DNA from 4 places in the Streptomyces sp. NPDC041968 genome. Region 1 is predicted to be linked to each of the others. Evidence: riboswitches for the same ligand, from Rfam matches in the RefSeq annotation. Region 1 holds a riboswitch; each other region holds the start of a gene.
The links. Region 1 has a riboswitch for cyclic di-AMP ahead of ACZ6EG_RS15090 (transglycosylase SLT domain-containing protein). Riboswitches for the same ligand answer to the same signal wherever they lie in the genome.
Positions count from the first base shown of each region.

Region 2: another riboswitch for cyclic di-AMP. It lies ahead of ACZ6EG_RS30260 (M23 family metallopeptidase); the one in region 1 lies ahead of ACZ6EG_RS15090 (transglycosylase SLT domain-containing protein).
Region 3: another riboswitch for cyclic di-AMP. It lies ahead of ACZ6EG_RS18745 (M23 family metallopeptidase); the one in region 1 lies ahead of ACZ6EG_RS15090 (transglycosylase SLT domain-containing protein).
Region 4: another riboswitch for cyclic di-AMP. It lies ahead of ACZ6EG_RS28380 (transglycosylase family protein); the one in region 1 lies ahead of ACZ6EG_RS15090 (transglycosylase SLT domain-containing protein).

Region 1 is NZ_JBVJCB010000005.1:304,096-309,128, forward strand. It holds gene ACZ6EG_RS15085 (polyprenyl synthetase family protein) at 271-1,281, opposite strand; cyclic di-AMP (ydaO/yuaA leader) riboswitch at 2,021-2,188, shown strand; gene ACZ6EG_RS15090 (transglycosylase SLT domain-containing protein) at 2,194-2,685, shown strand; gene ACZ6EG_RS15095 (HAD family hydrolase) at 2,763-3,572, opposite strand; gene ACZ6EG_RS15100 (GNAT family N-acetyltransferase) at 3,857-4,921, shown strand; gene ACZ6EG_RS15105 (glycosyltransferase family 2 protein) at 4,950-5,033, shown strand, end outside.
Region 2 is NZ_JBVJCB010000015.1:80,964-85,996, forward strand. It holds gene ACZ6EG_RS30250 (HPr family phosphocarrier protein) at 1-52, shown strand, start outside; gene ACZ6EG_RS30255 (GntR family transcriptional regulator) at 196-891, opposite strand; gene ACZ6EG_RS30260 (M23 family metallopeptidase) at 1,109-1,873, opposite strand; cyclic di-AMP (ydaO/yuaA leader) riboswitch at 1,886-2,050, opposite strand; gene ACZ6EG_RS30265 (M16 family metallopeptidase) at 2,238-3,626, opposite strand; gene ACZ6EG_RS30270 (M16 family metallopeptidase) at 3,623-4,975, opposite strand.
Region 3 is NZ_JBVJCB010000007.1:161,619-166,651, forward strand. It holds gene ACZ6EG_RS18725 (aspartate aminotransferase family protein) at 1-1,081, shown strand, start outside; gene ACZ6EG_RS18730 (helix-turn-helix domain-containing protein) at 1,146-1,784, shown strand; gene ACZ6EG_RS18735 (DUF6126 family protein) at 1,781-1,903, shown strand; gene ACZ6EG_RS18740 (tyrosine-protein phosphatase) at 1,912-2,709, opposite strand; cyclic di-AMP (ydaO/yuaA leader) riboswitch at 3,129-3,291, shown strand; gene ACZ6EG_RS18745 (M23 family metallopeptidase) at 3,296-4,264, shown strand; gene ACZ6EG_RS18750 (SGNH/GDSL hydrolase family protein) at 4,514-5,033, shown strand, end outside.
Region 4 is NZ_JBVJCB010000013.1:87,019-92,051, forward strand. It holds gene eno (phosphopyruvate hydratase) at 1-987, opposite strand, end outside; gene ACZ6EG_RS28380 (transglycosylase family protein) at 1,267-1,998, opposite strand; cyclic di-AMP (ydaO/yuaA leader) riboswitch at 2,002-2,168, opposite strand; gene ACZ6EG_RS28385 (transglycosylase family protein) at 2,351-3,370, opposite strand; gene ACZ6EG_RS28390 (cytochrome P450 family protein) at 3,513-4,865, opposite strand; gene ACZ6EG_RS28395 (nucleoside triphosphate pyrophosphohydrolase) at 4,862-5,033, opposite strand, start outside.

The sequences.
Region 1 (5,033 bases):
AGGATTGGTGTTTTCCGTAGTGACCATCTGACCAAATACGCCGGGCGGAAGCGTCAGACCGCGGGCTCAACTCCGCGTACTCCTGCGGGATGAGACGCAGGGGCGGCGACTCCCCCGGCCCGTAGGGGTGGGGTGCACCGTCCGGTGCACGCGCCCCCGCGGAAGCGGGTGCGCCGCCATCCCGCTGCCGACCGGCCCTCACGGGCGGCCCCTACCGGGCAGCGATACCGGCACCGGCACGCGTGACGGCGCCGACCCGGCCGGCGAGGCTCAGCCGGCCCGGTGCACCACGGCCTCGCACAGCTCCACCAGCGCGGTCTTCGCGTCGCACTCCTTGAGCGGGGCCAGCGCCGCCCGGGCCTCCTCGGCGTACCGGACGGTGTCCCGGCGCGCCTGCTCCAGCGCGGGGTGGGCGCGCAGCAGGCGCAGTGCCTCCGCGTGCCGGGCGTCGTCGCTCAGGTCGGAGTCCAGCAGCTCGCACAGGGCGACGTCCTCGGCCAGCCCCAGCCGGGCCGCCCGCTCGCGCAGCCGCAGCACCGGGAGGGTCGGAATGCCCTCCCGCAGGTCGGTGCCGGGCGTCTTGCCCGACTCGTGGGAGTCGGAGGCGATGTCCAGGACGTCGTCCGCGAGCTGGAAGGCGACCCCGAGCCGCTCGCCGTACTGGGTCAGGACGTCCACGACCGTCTCGTCGGCGCCGGACATCATCGCGCCGAACCGGCAGGAGACGGCCACCAGCGATCCCGTCTTGCCGCCCAGCACGTCCAGGTAGTGGTCGACCGGGTCCCGGCCGTCCTGCGGGCCCGCCGTCTCCAGGATCTGGCCGGTCACCAGCCGCTCGAAGGCCAGGGCCTGCACGCGGACCGCCTCGGGGCCGAGGTCGGCGAGGATCTGGGAGGCGCGGGCGAACAGGAAGTCGCCGGTGAGGACCGCGACCGAGTTGTCCCAGCGGGTGTTCGCGCTGGGCACACCGCGCCGTACGGCGGCCTCGTCCATCACGTCGTCGTGGTACAGCGTGGCGAGGTGGGTCAGCTCCACGACGACCGCCGAGGGCACGATGCCGGGGGCGTAGGGGTCGCCGAACTGGGACGCGAGCATCACCAGCAACGGGCGGAACCGTTTGCCTCCCGCCCGCACCAGGTGCTGGGCGGCCTCCGTGATGAAGGGCACCTCGCTCTTGGTTGCCTCGAGCAACCCTTCCTCGACAGCAACCAATCCGGCCTGGACATCGGCTTCCAGAGCCTGGTCCCGCACGCTCAGCCCGAACGGCCCGACGACGGTCACGAGGGGTCTCCTGTCTGCTGGTGTCTACTGGCGATTACCTGGTTTGTCGATAGGTCGCTGCCACCACTCAAGTCAGCGTATCCGGTCACGTTTCGATCACCGCTAGCGCCCACCGTTACAGGCCGGTCGGTATCGGATCATGCGCGGCAAGTTTTTGATCAGGCGATATGAGCAGATATTGATCGACATCGCTGGAGGGACGCGGCCCGGAGCACGAGCGGACCGGGAGCCGCCACGGAAGATCCCATCACCCCTCCCAACGGCCCGCACTCCGAGAACGTCACCCACTCGGCACACCCCCTCCCGTGCCGAACGGATGCCCGCACAGTGCACGGGAACACCGGACGGGACGGGGCCCTGAGGGCGGCCCCCACAGGGGAGCGCGCGACGGCCGGCGCCGTCCGAGGGGTGGCAGAACCGGCGAGCCGTTCCGCACCGCACTCCCCACCCGCGGCCGGTTGGCGCACAGTTGGGATTAATGCCCGATTTGCCGCTCTTGTTGAGCCCCGTGAGTTGGCTCACTCCGTCCCCCCTGTGAGCAACCGCGTCGCCGACTGTGTCCTCCCTTTGCCCCGCAAGCCAGTTGAGGCTTGGCAGACGCAAAGGATCAAGCACCCCAAACACCCCAGATCAAGGTCAACAGGAGTGTTGGGTGATTCCTGCACTTGTTCCGGACATGTGCTCTCGCATACGTTCCCGGCCTGTCGGGCGGACGCCGAATCCTGCCACCGCCCGAACGCACAGTCATCCACCAACAAACTCGCAGGCAGGAGCGGGGGACCCAGGTAAGTCGCCGCACCGGTCACCACCGGAGCGGCTCGGGGTGAAGCCGTACCCGTCAGGGCGCGGCCGGGCACCTCCCCGCCCGAACCCGACAGCTCACCTCGCAGGCGTAAGGAGAGGGACTCAAGCATGTCTGCCAACGGTCAGAACCGTCACGCCCGGACCGCCCGCATCGCCCGCAAGCTCGCCGTCGCCGGCACCGGCGCCGCCGTGCTCGCCCTGCCGCTCATCGGCGCCACCGGCGCGTCCGCCGCCACCCCGGCCGCCGCCCCGGCCGCCGCCACCGCCGCGACCACGTACCCGAACACGCTCGACGGCTGGATCCGCGAGTCGCTCGACGTCATGGCGCAGCACGGCATTCCCGGCTCCTACGAGGGCATCCACCGCAACATCATGCGGGAGTCCTCCGGCAACCCGCTCGCGATCAACAACTGGGACATCAACGCCATCAACGGCACTCCGTCCAAGGGCCTGCTCCAGGTGATCGACCCGACCTTCCAGGCGTACCACGTGCCCGGCACCTCCTGGGACCCGTACGACCCGGTCGCCAACATCACCGCGGCCTGCAACTACGCGGCCGACCGGTACGGCTCGATGGACAACGTCTTCGGCGCGTACTGAGCCGTACTGCGTCGTACCGAGTCGTACTGAGTCGTACTGACTCGCACATGGGGGTGCCCCCCGCGGCGGCGGCCGCGCTAGGAGGTACCGAAGATCCGCTCGAGGACGACGGCCACGCCGTCGTCCTCGTTCGTGAGGGTGACCTCGTCCGCCACCGCCCTGAGTTCGGGATGGGCGTCGGCCATGGCGACACCGCGGGCGGCCCAGTGGAACATCGGGATGTCGTTGGGCATGTCGCCGAAGGCGATCGTCCGCCGCCGGCTCTGCCCGAGGTGCTCGGCGGCCAGCGCCAGGCCGGTCGCCTTGGTGATGCCGCACGGCTGGAGCTCCACCGTCCCGGGCCCGGACATCGTGACCGTGGCGAGGGAGCCGACCACCGCGCGCGCCGTCGCCGCCAACTCGTCGTCGCCGAGGTCGGGATGGCGCAGCAGCACCTTGCTGATCGGCGCCTCCCACAGTTCGTCGCGCCGCTCGACCCGTACCGCGGGCAGCGTCGGATGGGGCATGAGGTACCCCGGCTCGATGAGCGTGAGGCCGTCCACGCCGTCCTGGTCGACGGCGGCGTGCACCTGGCCGACCTCGGCCTCGATCTTGCCGAGCGCGGTCTCGGCCAGCTCCCGGTCCAGGGTGACCGACCACAGCATCCGGTGCGCGCCGGCGTCGTACACCTGCGCGCCCTGTCCGCACACCGCGAGCCCCGTGCAGCCGAGACGGTCGAGCAGGGACCGGACCCGGGGGGCCGGCCGGCCGGTCACCACCAGGTGTCGCGCACCCGCCTCGGCCACCCGTGCCAGCGCGGCCAGCGACCGGTCGGAGACGGTGTCGTCGCCGCGGAGCAGCGTGCCGTCGAGGTCGGTGGCGACGAGTGAATACGCGGTGCGGTCCATGATCAGAGAATACGGACACCGGACCTGTCCGACTCACCCGCGATCGCATCCGAACGAGGACGCGCGAGTACGGCACGAGTGCGCACGAGTAGGGCGCAAGTACGCGCGAGGACGCACGTTCGTGTCCGGAACCTGGCACATCTCCCCTAAGGCCGGTTCAAGGCCTGTGCACCGATTGGCAACAAGATGGCCCGCCGCCTACCGGCCGGGCCCCCCGGGGGGTACCTTCCTGTTGTCCAGGGGGACTTGATCGGGGGGTCGGGTTGAACGGCGGACGTGTGCGCGTGCTCAGGCCGGAGGAGCTGGGCGAGGGGGAACGGGAGCACTGGCGCGAGCTGCGCGCCAAGTCGGCGGCGCCCCGCAGTCCCTTCATGGAGCCGGAGTTCACCGACGTCGTGGGCCGGGTACGGCCGCGGGCGCGGGTGGCCGTGGTGTACGAGGGCGGCGAGGCGGCCGGTTTCCTGCCGCACGAGCGCGGCGCGCTGGGTCAGGGCCGGGCGATCGGGCTCGGGGTCTCGGACTGCCAGGGCGCGGTGCTGCGCGAGGGACTCGTCCCGGACACCCGCCGGCTGCTCAGGGCCTGTTCCCTGTCGAGCCTGGCCTTCGACAACCTGGAGGCGGACCAGGCGTTGTTCGTCCCGTTCGCGGCGGAGGAACACACCACGTACGTCGTCGACGTGGCGCAGGGGTACGAGGCGTACGAGAGCGCGCTGCGCGTCCGGTCGCCGAAGTTCCTGAAGACCACGCTCGCCAAGGAGCGCAGGCTCGGCCGCCAGGCCGGGGAGGTGCGCTTCGTGTTCGACGAGCGCGAGCCGGCCGCCCTGCGCACGCTGGTGGCGTGGAAGTCGGCGCAGTACCGCAGGACGGGGCGCCGGGACCGGTTCGCGCGGGAGTGGATCACCCGGCTCGTGGCCCGGCTGGCCGAGACCCGGGCACCGGAGTGCACGGGCACGCTGTCCGTGCTCTACGCCGGCGGCCGGCCGGTCGCCGCCCACTTCGGGCTGCGTTCGGCGACGGTCCTGGCGTGCTGGTTCCCGGCCTACGACCCGTCCTTCGCCAAGTACTCGCCGGGGCTGGTCCTGCATCTGCGCATGGCCGAGGCGGCCGCCGCCGGGGGGATCGGCCTGCTGGACCTGGGCCGGGGTGCGGCGGAGTACAAGGACGCGCTCAGGACCGGTGGAATGCCCGTGTACGAGGGCGCCGCCACGCGCCCGGGGGCGGGCGCCGCGCTGCACCGGCTCGGCCGCGAACCGGCCCGCCGCGCGCACGGCTTCGTGCGCGACCGTCCCCGGCTGGCCTCGCTGGCGGTACGGACGCTCAGGGGCGCGGCCCGGCTGCGCCGGTCATGACCAAGGGCAACCACGAGGGGGTGGGCGCATGGCCGGTGCACGGCGTGCGCGGCAGGAGACCCGGCGGGAGATCGCGGAGTTCCTGAGCATCGGGCCGGTGCAGGTCGCCGAA
Region 2 (5,033 bases), on a different contig from region 1:
ACTGGCGAAGCTGGTCGCCGAGGGTCTCGAAGAGCTTCCCGAGACCGTCTGACCGACGGCAGTACCGCCGATAAAGGCCCGCCCGGAATCCCGGGCGGGCCTTTATCTTGCACCACTCCTGGGGGGTGAATTCGCTTTTACGGGCAGCAGAAATGAACCCCTCGAATTCCCCTGTCTTTGTATACGGCGCTCCTGTTAATAACGCAGACCCGAGATGTTTACGGCACGTTGCGGGTTCCTCACACGGTCCGCCGCCTCGCCTCCGGCGGCGAAGCGCAGGCGGTGCGCCGGCGCCGATCGTTCGGCGTGCAGCGTCATGAGAGCCCGTGCGCGCTCGCCGTCGCCCCGGGCCACCGCGTCGACGATCGCGCCGTGCTCCGCCCAGCACCCCACCGGGTCGGCCGCGGCCTCCACGGCGTACAGCCAGGCGATCTTGTGGCGCAGCTGGGTCAGCAACGCCGTCAGGGACGGGCTGCCGACGGCCTGGGCGAGGGTCTCGTGGAACCATCCGTCGAGCGAGCGCAGATCGTCGCCGCTCCCCTGCCTGGCACGCTCCTGTCCCAGCCGCACCAGCCCGCGCAGGACCTTGAGATGCGCCTCGGTACGGCGCCGGGCGGCCCGGGACGCGCCGAGGGGTTCGAGGAGCGTACGCGTCTCCAGCAGGTCCGCCGCCTCCCGCTCGGTCGGCTCCGCGACGCACGCGCCCGCGTGCCGCCGGGTCACCACGAACCCCTCCGCCTCCAGCGTGCGCAGTGCCTCACGGACCGGGACGCGGGAGACACCGTAGCGGCGGGCCAGGAGTTCCTCGGTGAGGCGGCTGCCGCGCCCGTGGACACCGGAGACGATGTCGTCCCGGATCGCCGTGCACACCGAATGCGCCGGAATGCGCATGCCCGACCTCCGCCTTCATCCCCGGGAAACGTCGACGATTGACGCGTGTTCAGCGACTCTAGGCCAATGCGGCGGGAATTCCGACGGCGATGTGGATTTCATGGACACTTTTTGGACAACGGCCACGTCGGGAACACCCCGGAAATGCGAAAGCCCCGGCTCGGGGAGCCGGGGCTTTCGCGTGCCGTTCGTCCGTCGTCAGACGTTCACTCCGTCGTCAGACGTTCACGCCGTGGGAGCGCAGGTAGGCGACGGGGTCCATGTCAGAGCCGTACTCGGGGCTCGTACGGGCCTCGAAGTGCAGGTGCGGTCCGGTGACGTTGCCGGTGGCGCCGGAGAGGCCGATCTGCTGTCCCGCGTCGACCGACTGGCCCACCGAGACACCGATGGACGACAGGTGGCCGTACTGCGTGTACGTGCCGTCGTGCATCTTGAGCACGACCTGGTTGCCGTACGCCCCGCCCCAGCCGGCCTCGACGACGGTGCCGACGCCGACCGCGTGCACGGAGGTGCCGGTGGAGGCGTGGAAGTCGATGCCGGTGTGGCTGCCGGAGGACCACAGGGAACTGCCGGCCTGGTACGCGGTGGAGACGTAGGAGGCGGTGATCGGCGTGACGAAGGTGTTGAGGCGCTTGCGCTCCGCCTCCCGCGCGGCGCGCTCCTTGGCCTCGCGCGCCTCCTCGGCGGCCTCGGCGGCCCGCTCGCGCGCGGCCTCCTGCGCCGCCTCACGGGCGGCGGCGTCCAGGGCGGCCTGCTTCTGCGCGGCGGCCTGGGCGTCGATCTCGTCGGCCAGGGAGTCGCCGATGCTGATGACCGGGGTGAGCCCGCTCTGCTCCGCCTGGGGCTCGGCGGCGAGCGCCGGAGCCGCGAGGGTGCCGACGACGCCGGTGGTGGCGAGGGCCGCGACACCCGCCGCGCGGGCGGTGGTGCGGTGCATCCGGCCGGGACGGCGGTGCTTGCCGACGGCGCGCGTGAACGCCATGTGGAGGCTGGTCCTTTCCTTCCCTCTCGCCTACCGGGTTAGCTGACGGGTTCGGAGGTGGAAGGTCTCCTACGGGCCCCCTCGCGGCACGCGCGGGCGTCCGATTCACCCCAGGGACTACGGTGGGTCCCCGGCTCCCCTGGCTCGCGCCGTACGGGGACTCGGCGATGACTGTCCGGTGCCGCGGGTGCGGCGCACTGCCTGACGAACAGCCCGGAAGACGCTAAACGCGGTTGTCTTCAATCCTCAAACGCAACCGGCTTTTTGTAGCGCATGCCACAGCGCAGACAGGCAGCCTCTCCCTCAATTCGGACAAACGGCGGCCCTGGCGACACTCCGGTCACCAGGGCCCCAGCGCGTACCGCTACTCGGCCGCCACCACGGTGACTTCACCGATGCCGAGCGCCTCGACCGGCTCCTTGATCTGTGCCGCGTCGCCGACGAGGACCGTCACCAGACGGTCCACCGGGAAGGCGTTCACGACCGCCGCCGTGGCCTCCACGGTGCCCGTGGCGGCGAGTTGGCGGTAGAGCGTCGCCTGGTAGTCGTCGGGCAGGTGCTGCTCGACCTGGTCGGCCAATGTGCTCGCGACGGCGGCCGCCGTCTCGTACTTCAGCGGCGCCACGCCCACCAGGTTCTGCACGGCGACGTCACGCTCGGCGTCGGTGAGCCCGCCCTCGGCGAGCTTGCGCAGCACCGTCCACAGGTCCTCCAGGGCCGGGCCGGTGTTGGGGGTGTCGACGGAGCCGCTGATGGCCAGCATGGCGGCGCCGGTCCCGTCGGGCGCGGAGCGCAGGACCTGCCCGAACGCCCGGACTCCGTAGGTGTAGCCCTTCTCCTCGCGCAGGACGCGGTCCAGACGCGAGGTGAGGGTGCCGCCGAGGCAGTAGGTGCCGAGCACCTGGGCGGGCCACACGCGGTCGTGCCGGTCGGAGCCGGTGCGGCCGATGAGCAGCTGCGTCTGGACGGCGCCGGGGCGGTCCACGATGACGACCCGGCCCCGGTCGTCGGCGGTCACCGACGGCACGGGACGGGGCTCCGCGGCGGAGCCGGTCCACGCGCCCAGCGTCTCGCCGAGCAGCGCGTCGAGGTCCACGCCGGTGAGGTCTCCGACGACCACGGCGGTGGCCGTGGCGGGCCGGACGTGCTTCTCGTAGAAGGCGCGTACGGCGGCGGAGTCGATGCTCGCGACGGTCTCCTCGGTGCCCTGGCGGGGGCGCGACATGCGCGTCCCGGCCGGGAACAGCTCCTTGGAGAGCTCCTTGGCGGCCCGGCGGGCGGGGTTGGCCAGCTCGTGCGGGATCTCGTCGAGGCGGTTGCGGACCAGCCGTTCGACCTCGCCGTCCGCGAACGCGGGCGCCCTCAGGGCGTCGGCGACCAGGCCGAGGGCCTTGGCGAGGCGCGAGACGGGCACCTCCAGGCTCAGCCGGACGCCGGGGTGGTCGGCGTGCGCGTCGAGGGTGGCCCCGCAGCGCTCCAGCTCGGCGGCGAAGTCCTCGGCGGAGTGCTTGTCGGTGCCCTCCGAGAAGGCCCGCGCCATGATGGTGGCGACGCCGTCGAGACCGGTGGGCTCGGCGTCCAGGGGCGCGTCGAGCAGCACCTCGACGGCGACGACCTGCTGGCCGGGGCGGTGGCAGCGCAGCACGGTCAGGCCGTTGTCGAGGCTGCCGCGCTCCGGTGCCGGGAACGCCCACGGCCTGGGCTCGCCGGCCTGCGGCTGCTGGTGGAATTCCATGGTGGCGAGCTCGGTCACTTGGCCGCCTCCTCGTTCTCGTCGGTGGCGTCGTTCACGTCGGCGGGAGCGGTGGGCTCGTAGACGAGCACCGCGCGGTTGTCGGGGCGCAGGCGGGCCTTGGCGACCTTTTGGACCTCTTCCGCCGTGACCTCGAGCACCCGCTGCACGGCGGTGAGGGCGAGCTGCGGGTCGCCGAACAGGACCGCGTAGCGGCACAGTTCGTCGGCGCGGCCCGCGACCGTGCCCAGGCGGTCCAGCCACTCGCGCTCCAGCTGGGCCTGGGCGCGCTCCATCTCCTCGGCGGTCGGGCCCTCCTGGGCGAACCGGGCGAGTTCCTCGTCGATGGCGGTCTCGATGACCGGCACCTCCACGTCACCGGACGTCTTCACGTCCAGCCACCCCAGGGAGGGCGCTCCCGCGAGCCGCAGCAGACCGAAGCCGGCGGCGACGGCCGTGCGGTCGCGGCGCACCAGCCGGTTGTACAGCCGGGACGACTCGCCGCCGCCCAGGACGGTGAGGGCCAGGTCGGCTGCGTCGCACGCGCGCGTGCCGTCCTCCGGCAGGCGGTAGGCCGCCATCAGGGCGCGGGCCGGGACCTCCTCCTCGACGACCTCGCGCAGCTCCCCGCCCATGACGTCGGGCAGCGAACCGTCCCGGGGCGGCTGCTTGCCGTCGTGCGAGGCGATGGAGCCGAAGTACTTCTCGACCCAGGCGAGGGTCTGCTCGGGGTCGATGTCGCCGACGACCGACAGCACCGCGTTGTTCGGCGCGTAGTAGGTGCGGAAGAACGCGCGCGCGTCCTCCAGGGTCGCCGCGTCCAGGTCGGCCATCGAGCCGATCGGCGTGTGGTGGTAGGGGTGGCCCTCCGGGTAGGCGAGGGCGGTCAGCTTCTCGAACGCGGTGCCGTAGGGGACGTTGTCGTAGCGCTGGCGGCGCTCGTTCTTGACGACGTCCCGCTGGTTCTCCATCGACTCCTCGTCGAGGGCGGCGAGCAGCGAGCCCATGCGGTCGGCCTCCAGCCAGAGGGCGAGCTCCAGCTGGTGGGCGGGCATGGTCTCGAAGTAGTTGGTGCGCTCGAAACTGGTGGTGCCGTTGAGCGAGCCACCGGCGCCCTGCACCAGTTCGAAGTGACCGTTGCCCTTGACCTGGGCGGAGCCCTGGAACATCAGGTGCTCGAAGAGGTGAGCCAGGCCGGTGCGCCCCTTGACCTCGTGGCGCGAGCCGACGTCGTACCAGAGGCACACCGCCGCGACCGGGGTCAGGTGGTCCTCGGAGAGCACCACGCGCAGGCCGTTGGCCAGGCGGTGCTCGGTCGCTGTCAGGCCGCCGGAGTCTGCCTGGGCTGTGGCCGTGTGACCCATGGGCATGTACGTCCCTTCGCTCGCGGAATCTTGGTGGAGTCATGGGGCGGAACTGCGGAATTCC
Region 3 (5,033 bases), on a different contig from region 1:
CGGACTGCTGGCCGAGCGGCTGCTCTCCTACAGCCCGCACCTGGACCGGGTCTTCTTCGGCAACAGCGGCACGGAGGCGGTGGAGACCGCGCTGAAGTTCGCCCGGTACGCCACCGGCAGGCCGAGGGTCCTGTACTGCACGCACGCCTTCCACGGGCTGACCACCGGCTCGCTCTCCGTCAACGGCGAGAGCGGCTTCCGCGACGGCTTCGCGCCGCTGCTGCCCGACACCGCCGTCCCGCTCGGCGACCTGGACGCCCTGGCACGGGAGCTGCGGCGCGGGGACGTGGCCGCGCTCATCGTGGAGCCGATCCAGGGCAAGGGCGTGCACGAGGCGCCCCCCGGCTACCTGCGCGCCGCGCAGGAACTGCTGCACCGGCACAAGGCACTGCTGATCGCCGACGAGGTGCAGACCGGCCTGGGCCGGACCGGGACGTTCTACGCCTTCCAGCACGAGGACGGCGTCGAGCCCGACCTGGTGTGCGTGGCCAAGGCGCTGTCGGGCGGCTACGTGCCGGTGGGCGCCACCCTGGGCAAGGACTGGATCTTCCAGAAGGTCTACTCCTCGATGGACCGGGTGCAGGTCCACTCGGCGAGTTTCGGGTCCAACGCGCAGGCCATGGCGGCCGGGCTCGCGGTGCTCTCCGTGATGGAGAACGAGGAGATCGTGGCGAACGCCGCCGCCGTGGGAGAGCGGCTGAAGTCCCGGCTGACGGAGCTGGTGGACCGCTACGAGCTGCTCGCCGACGTGCGCGGCCGGGGGCTGATGATCGGCATCGAGTTCGGCCGTCCCAGGTCACTCAGGCTGCGCAGCCGCTGGACGATGCTGCAGGCGGCCAGGAAGGGGCTGTTCGCACAGATGGTGGTGGTGCCGTTGTTGCAGCGGCACAGGATCCTCACCCAGGTGTCCGGCGACCACCTGGAGGTGATCAAGCTGATTCCGCCGCTGATCATCGACACCTCGGACGCGGACCGGTTCGTCGACGCCTTCACCGAGGTGATGGAGGACGCGCACAACGGCGGAGGCCTGATGTGGGACTTCGGCAAGACCCTGGTCCGGCAGGCGGTGGCCAACCGCTGAGCCCGGTTTTTGCCTCACAGGCAACAAATTTGTCCGTGAGGCAATCGTCGGGCTGAATGGGAGCATGAACTCCTCCGAGGCGACGGACCCGGCCGAGGGATCGGTCGCCGCCGTCGCACCCCGGCTGCGCGAGCTGCGGCGGCGGGCCGCCCTCACCCTGGAGGCGGCGGCCCGTGCCGCCGGGCTGTCGCCCGCCCACCTCTCCCGGCTGGAGACCGGGCAGCGTCAGCCCTCGCTGCCGATGCTGCTCTCCCTCGCCCGTGTCTACGGTACGACCGTCTCGGAACTGCTCGGCGAGACGGCCGCGGACCGGGACGCCGTCGTGCGCGCCGAGGCGATGGAGCCGACGTCCGCCGGCGGCTGGACGTACTGGCAGGCCGGTGGGTCCGGCCGGGGTATGCAGGCCCTGCGGGTCCGCGTGCCGCACGGGTCGCAGGGCGACATCGTGCGGGTGCACCCCGGTGAGGAGTGGCTCCACGTGCTGCGGGGCAGGCTGCGGCTGCGCCTCGGGGAGACCGTGCACCTGCTCGGTCCGGGCGACAGCGCGCACTTCGACTCGCTGACCCCGCACCGGATCGCCGCCCAGGACGCCGACGGGGTCGAGCTGCTCTTCGTCCACACGCTGCTGCAGAGCCCGTCGGCGGCGCTCTGCCTGGGACCGGCCACCACGCCGCCCCACCCCACCCCTGGAGAGATGCCATGAAGATGCAGGACAGGTTTCCGCGGGCCGTGTGGGTGCGGCTCTTCATCTACCTCGTGGTGGGGCACCTCTTCGCGGCCTTCATCTACCTGCTCTTCGAGGTGGGGGCCGGCAGCCGGTGAGCGACCCCTCAGTCCAGCATCCGCTCGCGCAGCCGCTCCCGGGTCTCCGGAGTGATCCGCAGGCCCTGCTCCAGGTAGGCGTCGACTCCGCCCCAGGTCTGCTCGACAGTCTCCAGGGCCGCCGCGAGGTACTCGGCGCGCGCGTCGAACAGGGGGCTGAGCAGCTCCATGACCTCGGGGGAGTAGGCGGAGGCGGCGGAGCTGCTGCGACGCACCTTGTAGCGGCGGTGCGTGGCGTTCGACTTCAGGTAGTCCTCGACGATGGCGTCCCGCTCGACGCCCAGGGCGAGGAGGGTGATCGCGATCGACAGCCCCGCGCGGTCCTTGCCGGCCGCGCAGTGCATCAGGGCCGGGACGCTGTCCTCGGCGAGCGCGTGCAGCACCCGTGAGTGCTCCGCCGTGCGCTCCTTGATGATCAGGCGGTAGGAGCCGATCATCCGCTCGGCGCCCTTGTCGCCGGCCAGGATTTCGCGGAGCTGGTCCAGGTCGCCGTCGCGGACCATCTTCCAGAACTCGGCACCGTCGGCCGGGTCGCTCAGCGGCAGGTTGACATTGCGCACGCCCGGCAGCTCGATGTCCGGCCCTTCGAGCTTCTGGTCGGCCGCGTTGCGGAAGTCGAAGATCGTGTGCAGGCCCAGTGAGGCCAGGAACGCGGCGTCCCCTCCGGTGGCGTGTGCCAGGTGACCGCTGCGGAACAGCACTCCCTGTCGCACCCGCCGTCCGTCCACGGTCGGCAGGCCGCCCACGTCACGGAAGTTGCGCACACCGGCCAGCTCGGGTTCGGTCGACGGGACCTGCTGCGTCACGGGGGCTCCTCCCACTCCGCCCCGTCGGCGCTGCTCGCCGCCGGGCTTCACTCGAAGATACGGCACGGTCCCGCGCCTTTGGTGGCCGGGACGTCCGACAGGGGAGTATCTGCGCCTTCTGTCCGTATTGGCGCATTGGTTCCAACTGGCGCGGAAATAAAAGGGGCTGGAGGTGCGGCGCGTGAGCAGCGTCATATCCGTGACGGTGCGTTGCCCGTCATGTCCACGTAATGCGGCCGGTTTTCAAGGACCTTTACCCGAGTCGACGTGGCGCGCTTCGACGGAGGGTGACCGGCGATTCCCATAAAGGATCATTTGGAACACCGGTCGACGCAACCCGTCGCTTGTCGCTGCGCGTCCTGGTCGCTTACGTTCACCACCGATCCGGACGGACGCCTAATCCTGCCGCCGACCGGAGCCCGCACTCATCGACCTACCCGTACACGGCAGGAGCGGGGGACCCACAGGTAGAACTGCCTGTTCCGGTTCCCGGAACGGCTTGGGGTAAAGCCGCGTCCCGACGCGGCCGGGCATCTCCAGCTCGCACCCGACAGCTCACCTCGCAGGCGCCGGAGAGGAATTCGCCATGCCCGCCAAGGGTAAGCACCGCCGTACCAGGGCCATGCGCCTGACCCGCGCCATCGCCGTCGCCGGAACCGGTGGCGCCGCGCTCGCGCTCCCGCTGATGGGCGCCGCCGGGGCCCACGCCGCTCCCGCGCAGTCCGCTTCCGAGAAGCCCGTGCAGTCCGTGCAGTCCGTCTCCGCGCCGGCGAAGAAGGCCGCCGGCGCGGAGAAGAACGGGGACGCGCGGACGTACACCGTGAAGAGCGGTGACTACCTCTCGAAGATCGCCGACGAGCAGGACGTCGACGGCGGCTGGAAGAAGCTCTACGCGGACAACCGCGAGGCCGTCGGTTCGGACCCGTCGCTGATCCACCCCGGCCTGAAGCTCGCCGTCGACGGCCGGGCCGCCCAGTCCTCGGCCCCGTCCTCCTCCGCCCCGTCGGAGAAGCCGGCCGCCGAGAAGCCCGCCGCGGCCGAGAAGCCGGCCCCCGCGAAGGCCGAGCCGGCCGAGAAGGCCTCGGACGCCGCGAAGAGCTCCGCCGACTCCTCGGACTCCTCGGACACGAGCACCCAGTCCGCCGGCAGCGGCTTCGTCTCGCCCGTCCCGAGCGGCACCCTGGGCACCCCGTACCACCAGACCGGCAGCATGTGGTCCAGCGGCTACCACACCGGCACGGACTTCGTCGTCCCGACCGGCACCTCCCTCAAGGCCGTCGGCGCGGGCACCGTCGTCTCCGCGGGCTGGGGCGGCGCGTACGGCAACCAGGTCGTCATCCAGCTCGCCGACGGCCACTACGCCCAGTACGCCCACCTGTCCTCCCTCTCCGTCTCCGCCGGTCAGTCCGTGACGGCGGGTCAGCAGGTCGGCCTCTCGGGTGCCACCGGCAACGTGACCGGCCCGCACCTGCACTTCGAGATCCGCACCACCCCGGACTACGGCTCGGACGTGGACCCGGTCGCGTACCTGCGCTCCCACGGCGTCTCCCTCTGACGAGGAACTGACGCGCCCTCCCGCGCCACCGAAGGCCGGACCCCGATCCCCGGGTCCGGCCTTCGGTGTATCCGGTCGCGGTGTATCCGGTCGCGGTGTATCCGGACCGGGCGTATTCCTGAATTGGCGAACACTTTAGGCGTGGTCTTTCTCACCGCCCGTCAACCCCTTCCTACGGTCGCGTAGGTCACATTCGAAGGTGAATCATGGGCCGATGTGGCAGACGATTCGAAGAGTGACAACGGAACAGTGATCGGGTCGTACGTGGCGGTGGGGGACAGCTTCACCGAGGGCGTCGGAGACCGGGGCCCCGACGGGTCGTTCGTCGGCTGGGCCGACCGGTTCGCGGTACTGCTCGCGGACCGGCGCCCCGAGGGCGACTTCACGTACACGAACCTCGCCGTACGCGGCAGGCTGCTCGACCGGATCGTGGCCGAGCAGGTGCCGCGGGCCGTCGAACTCGCCCCCGACCTGGTCTCGTTCTGTGCGGGCGGCAACGACATCATCCGGCCCGGCACCGACCCCGACGAGGTGGCCGAGCGGTTCGAGCGGGCGGTGGCCGCGCTGACCGCCGCGGCCGGCACGGTGCTGGTGACGACCGGCTTCGACACCCGCGGGGTGCCCGTCCTCAGGCGCCTGCGCGGCAAGATCGCCACGTACAACGGGCACGTCCGGGCCATCGCCGACCGGTACGGCTGCCCCGTGCTCGACCTGTGGTCGCTCCGGACCGTGCAGGACCGCAGGGCGTGGGACGCCGACCGGCTGCACC
Region 4 (5,033 bases), on a different contig from region 1:
GGCCGAGTTCTCCTCGATGCCGCGGGCCAGGCGCTCCGGGTTGGTGACGAACAGGTCGTCGCCGACGAGCTGCACCTTGTCGCCGAGCTGGGCGGTGATGGTGTTCCAGCCGTCCCAGTCGTCCTCGAACAGCGGGTCCTCGATGGAGACCAGCGGGTACGCCTCGACCAGCTCGGCGTAGTACTCGGTCATCTCGGCGGCGGTGCGGTTCTTGCCCTCGAAGGCGTAGGAGCCGTCCTTGTAGAACTCGGACGCGGCGACGTCGAGCGCCAGGGCGATCTGCTCGCCGGGGGTGTAGCCGGCCTCCTTGATCGCCTCGAGGATCAGGTCGAGGGCCTCGCGGTTGGAGCCGAGGTTCGGGGCGAAGCCGCCCTCGTCGCCGAGGCCGGTGGCCAGGCCCTTGTTCTTCAGGACCTTCTTCAGCGTGTGGTAGACCTCGGCGCCCCAGCGCAGGGCCTCGGAGAAGGACTCCGCGCCGATCGGGGCGATCATGAACTCCTGGATGTCCACGTTGGAGTCGGCGTGCGAGCCGCCGTTCAGGATGTTCATCATCGGCACCGGCAGCAGGTGCGCGTTGGGGCCGCCCAGGTAGCGGAAGAGCGGCAGGTCGCTGGCCTCGGACGCGGCGTGGGCGACGGCGAGGGAGACGCCGAGGATGGCGTTGGCGCCCAGCGAGCCCTTGTTGTCGGTGGCGTCCAGGTCGAACATGGCCTGGTCGATCAGGCGCTGCTCGGTGGCGTCGTAGCCGACCAGCTCCGGGCCGATCTGCTCGATGACGGCCAGGACGGCCTTCTCGACGCCCTTGCCCAGGTAACGGGCCGGGTCGCCGTCACGGAGTTCGATGGCCTCGAAGGCGCCGGTGGAGGCGCCGGAGGGAACGGCGGCACGACCCGTGCTGCCGTCGTCGAGGCCGACCTCGACCTCGACCGTGGGGTTGCCTCGGGAGTCCAGGATTTCCCGGGCTACGACGACGTCGATGGACGGCACGAGCATCTCCTTCTTCAATGTGACGCTTCGGTGTGACGCGCGGGTCCACAGGACCGCAGCGGCTCTGCGGGACCGAGCCTAACCGGCTCCGGGCGATCGGCCAGCCGATCGCCCACCCGCTGGACAGAACCGAGAGTAAATTGTTTCCGAACGGAACAAAGACGTTTCCGGAAACACCCGCGGTCCCGGGGAGGGCGGTGCGGGCGGGACGGGGGCGTGAAAAACCCGTCCCGGCGCGTACGGGGGAACACGCGCCGGGACGGGAGCAGGCGGGGCCGCTTACTTCAGGTGCAGCTGCTGGCCCGGGTAGATCAGGTCGGCCTCGTCGACGATGTCGTCGTTCAGCTTGAACAGCTTCGCCCAGCCGCCCTTGACGTCGTGCTCCTCGGCGATCGAGCTGAGGGTGTCGCCCTTGACGACCTTGTACTCGCCGTCGCCCTTCTCGACCTTCTTGCCGGTCGGGGTGGTGACGGTCTTCTTCTCGGCCGGCTTCTCGGCGGCCGGGCGCTCCTCGGAGCGGGAGGCCTTCTGCTCGGTGGAGCGGTCGGCGGTGGAGCCGCTGCTCTGGCTCTCGGAGCTGCCGGAGCCCTGCGCGGAACCGCTGTCCTGGCTCTCGGTGGAGCCGCCACCGGTGTACGCGGCGCCCGACAGGCCGGTGCCGCAGACCGGCCAGGCACCCTTGCCCTGGCCCGCGAGCACCTTCTCGGCGATCTCGATCTGCTGCGACTTGCTCGCCTGGTCGGCGGTCGCGGCGTACTGCGTACCGCCGTAGCCGGCCCAGGTGGAGGCGGAGAACTGCAGACCGCCGTAGTAACCGTTGCCGGTGTTGATGGACCAGTTGCCGCCGGACTCGCACTGGGCGACGGCGTCCCACTCGGAGGCGGTGGCGGCGGAGGCGTTGCCGGCCGCCATCAGCGGGGCGGCGACGGCGGCACCGGTGACACCGGCGACGGCGATGACTCGGGTGGCCTTGGACGGGCGACGGTGCTTGCCCTTGCCGGAAAACAGCATGGTTGATCCCCTCACCGACGCCTGCGAGGTGAGCTGTCGGGTTCGGGCCGGTTGAGTTGCCCGGCCGGGTTCCTCGCGGAACTCGGCTCCACCCCTAGCCGCTCCGGCTCGACTGCCCGGTGCGGCACTTACCTTGGGTCCCCCGCTCCTGCCTGCGGCGCTTGACGCGACGACTGTTCCCGGACGGCCGCTGGCAGGATTCGGCGTTGCGGCAGCCGGGGCCCGCGATGGCGAGCGACCATGACCGTAGACACGCGCTCGCCGGATTTTCAAAGACGATCACGGCTTCTGAGAGCTATGTCTCACGTGATCCAAATCGGACATAGGCCCCGAACCGTGACGTGAACTCCCCCTACTTTTGGCCCGATTCGCACCCGACCGTGAGCGTCTGACCGGGCAGGATGTGGTCCGGGTCGGCGCCGACGACCTCCTCGTTGCCGACGTACAGCGAGCGCCACCCGCCGTCGAGCTCAAGGGAGTCGGCGATGCCCCAGAGACTGTCGCCGGAACGGACGGTGTACGAGCCGTCGACGACCTCTCGCGCCTCACCCTCACCGCGCGAGGCGTGCCGCCCCGACGCGTCGGACCCGCGGCCCTCCTCGGCGCGGTCGCCGCGGTGCTTGCCGGCGCCGGACCCCGCGGTGTCGGTGAGGGCCGAAGAGCCCGCACGCTGGCCCGCCTTGTCCGTTTCGTCATCCTTGGTGGTGGCTGTGGACGACCTGTCGGACTCCTGCGGGTCGGCAGTCGCGGAGGGGCTGGTTCCGGGCGTTGTGTCGGCCTTGGCCGTTTCGTCCGGTTCGGCCGACGGGGAGTCAGGCGCGGCCGGGGGCGGGGACGAAGGCGAGACCCCGGAGGCCCGCTCGGACTCGTCGGACGAGCCGGACGACCCGGTACCGGACGCCGCGGTCGACCGGGGCGCCGTCGGCGTCCCCGCATCGTCCGACCCCTGCGCCGAACCCTCCTCCGCCGCACCCGTACCGCCGGCCGGCGAACCCGAGTCGTTGCCCAGGCCCGCGAGCAGACCACAGGTCGGCCAGGCGGCGATGCCCTGGTCCGCACGCAACTTCTCGGCGATTCTTATCTGCTGGGAGCGGCTGGCCTGATCGGCGCTCGACGCGTACTCCAGGCCGCCGTACTGCTCCCAGACGTCCTGGGACAGCTGCAGCCCGCCGTAGTAGCCGTTGCCGCTGCTCTGGCTCCAGGCGCCGCCGGTCTCGCACTCGGCGACCCGGTCCCAGTTCGCCCCGTCGGCCGCGTGCGCGCCGGTGGCGCCGAGAAGCGGGATCGCGATGGCGGAGCCCGTCACTCCGGCGGCGACGACCAGGGCGGGTGCCTGGCGGGGGCGGCGGTGACGACCGTTCCCGGAGAGCATGCGACGACCTTTCACGAGACAGCGGGGATCGCGCGGCCGTGAGACTGGGGGCCACGTTGATCCGTGAACGTATAGGCAGATGATCGCTTGTCACAAGTTCATGCCGCGCAGATCACGTGAAGATCACAAAGTTGAGCGCGTGTCACTTTTGCGAAGGCGACGCAACGCTCCCGTTCTTCGGCGCGACCGGTGTGAACGACACGGGCAGGGTGCGCAGACCTCGCATGATGAGCCCGCCGCGCCAGCGCAGTTCGGCCGGGTCGGCGGCCAGGCTCAGGTCCGGCAGGCGGGTCAGGAGCGTGGCGAGCGCGGTCTGCCCCTCCAGCCGGGCGAGCGGGGCGCCCAGGCAGTAGTGGATGCCGTGGCCGTACCCGAGGTGCTGACTGTCCCGGCGGGAGAGGTCCAGGGTGTCCGGGTCCGTGAACCGCTCCGGGTCCCGGTCGGCGGCGGCGAGGACGACGAGGACGGGGTCGCCCGCCGCGATGTCCTGCCCGCCGATGGTGAGCGGCCGGGTGGCGAAGCGCCACGTGGCCAGCTCCACCGGGCCGTCGTACCGCAGCAGTTCCTCCACCCCGGTCTCCAGCAGGGCGCGTTCGCCGTCGGCCAGGGACGACTGGAGACGGGCCCGCTGCTCCGGGTGCGTGAGCAGGGCGTACGTGCCGTTGCCCACCAGGTTCACGGTGGTCTCGAATCCCGCGAAGAGCAGGATGAAGGCCATGGCCGCGGCCTCGTTCTCGGTGAGGTGCTCGCCGTGGTCGGAGGCGCGGATGAGGCCGGAGATGAGGTCCTCACCGGGTTCGGGCTCGGGTGTCAGCGCCGCGCGCTTGCGGTGGATGAGCTCGGCGAGGTAGCCCCGCATCTTCTTCACCGACCGCGCCACCCCGCCCCGCGGCCCCCCGCCGTGGCGGATCATCATGCCCGCCCAGTCGCGGAAGTCGTCCTGGTCCTCGCGGGGTACGCCGAGCAGGTCGCAGATGGCGTAGATGGGAAGCGGGAAGGCGAACTCGTGGATGAGGTCGGCGCTGCCGGTGGCGGCGAACCGGTCGATGAGCCCGTCGGCGAGCTCCTGCACGCGGGGCGCGAACTCCGCCACCCGGCGCGGGGTGAACGCCTTGCTGACCAGTCGGCGCAGCCGGGTGTGGTCCGGCGGGTCGATGTTCAGCAGATGGGTCATCAGGTCGGCCTTGCGCTCCCCCGGGATGCCGGTCTTGCCCTTGGCGTGCGCGGGCTCGTCGTGGTGCGCCGGGTTCTTGGACAGCCGCGGGTCGGCGAGGGCCTGCTTGGCGTCGGCGTACCGGGTGACCAGCCAGGCCTCCACGCCGCTGGGCAGCCGTGTCCGGTGCACGGGGGAATGCTCGCGCAGCCAGGCGTACGCGGGGTAGGGGTCGCTCGCGAACTCCCAGGTGAACAGCTCGGGGGCGGGGCCTTCGGCGGCACCGGGGGCACGGTGGCCGGGGTGGGACGGCCGGCCGGGGTGGGGCGGGTGGCCGGTCACCCCTCGACCTCCCTGATCGCGTCCCGGTAGGTGCGGGCCGCCGCTCTCAGGGCCGCCTCCGGGTCGGTGCCCTCGGACTCGGCGCGGGCGGCGAGGGCGAGGAGTTCGTAACCCACACCTTCGCCGGTGGGAAGGGGGACGGTGAGGCCCGCCGTGCGGACCCGGGAG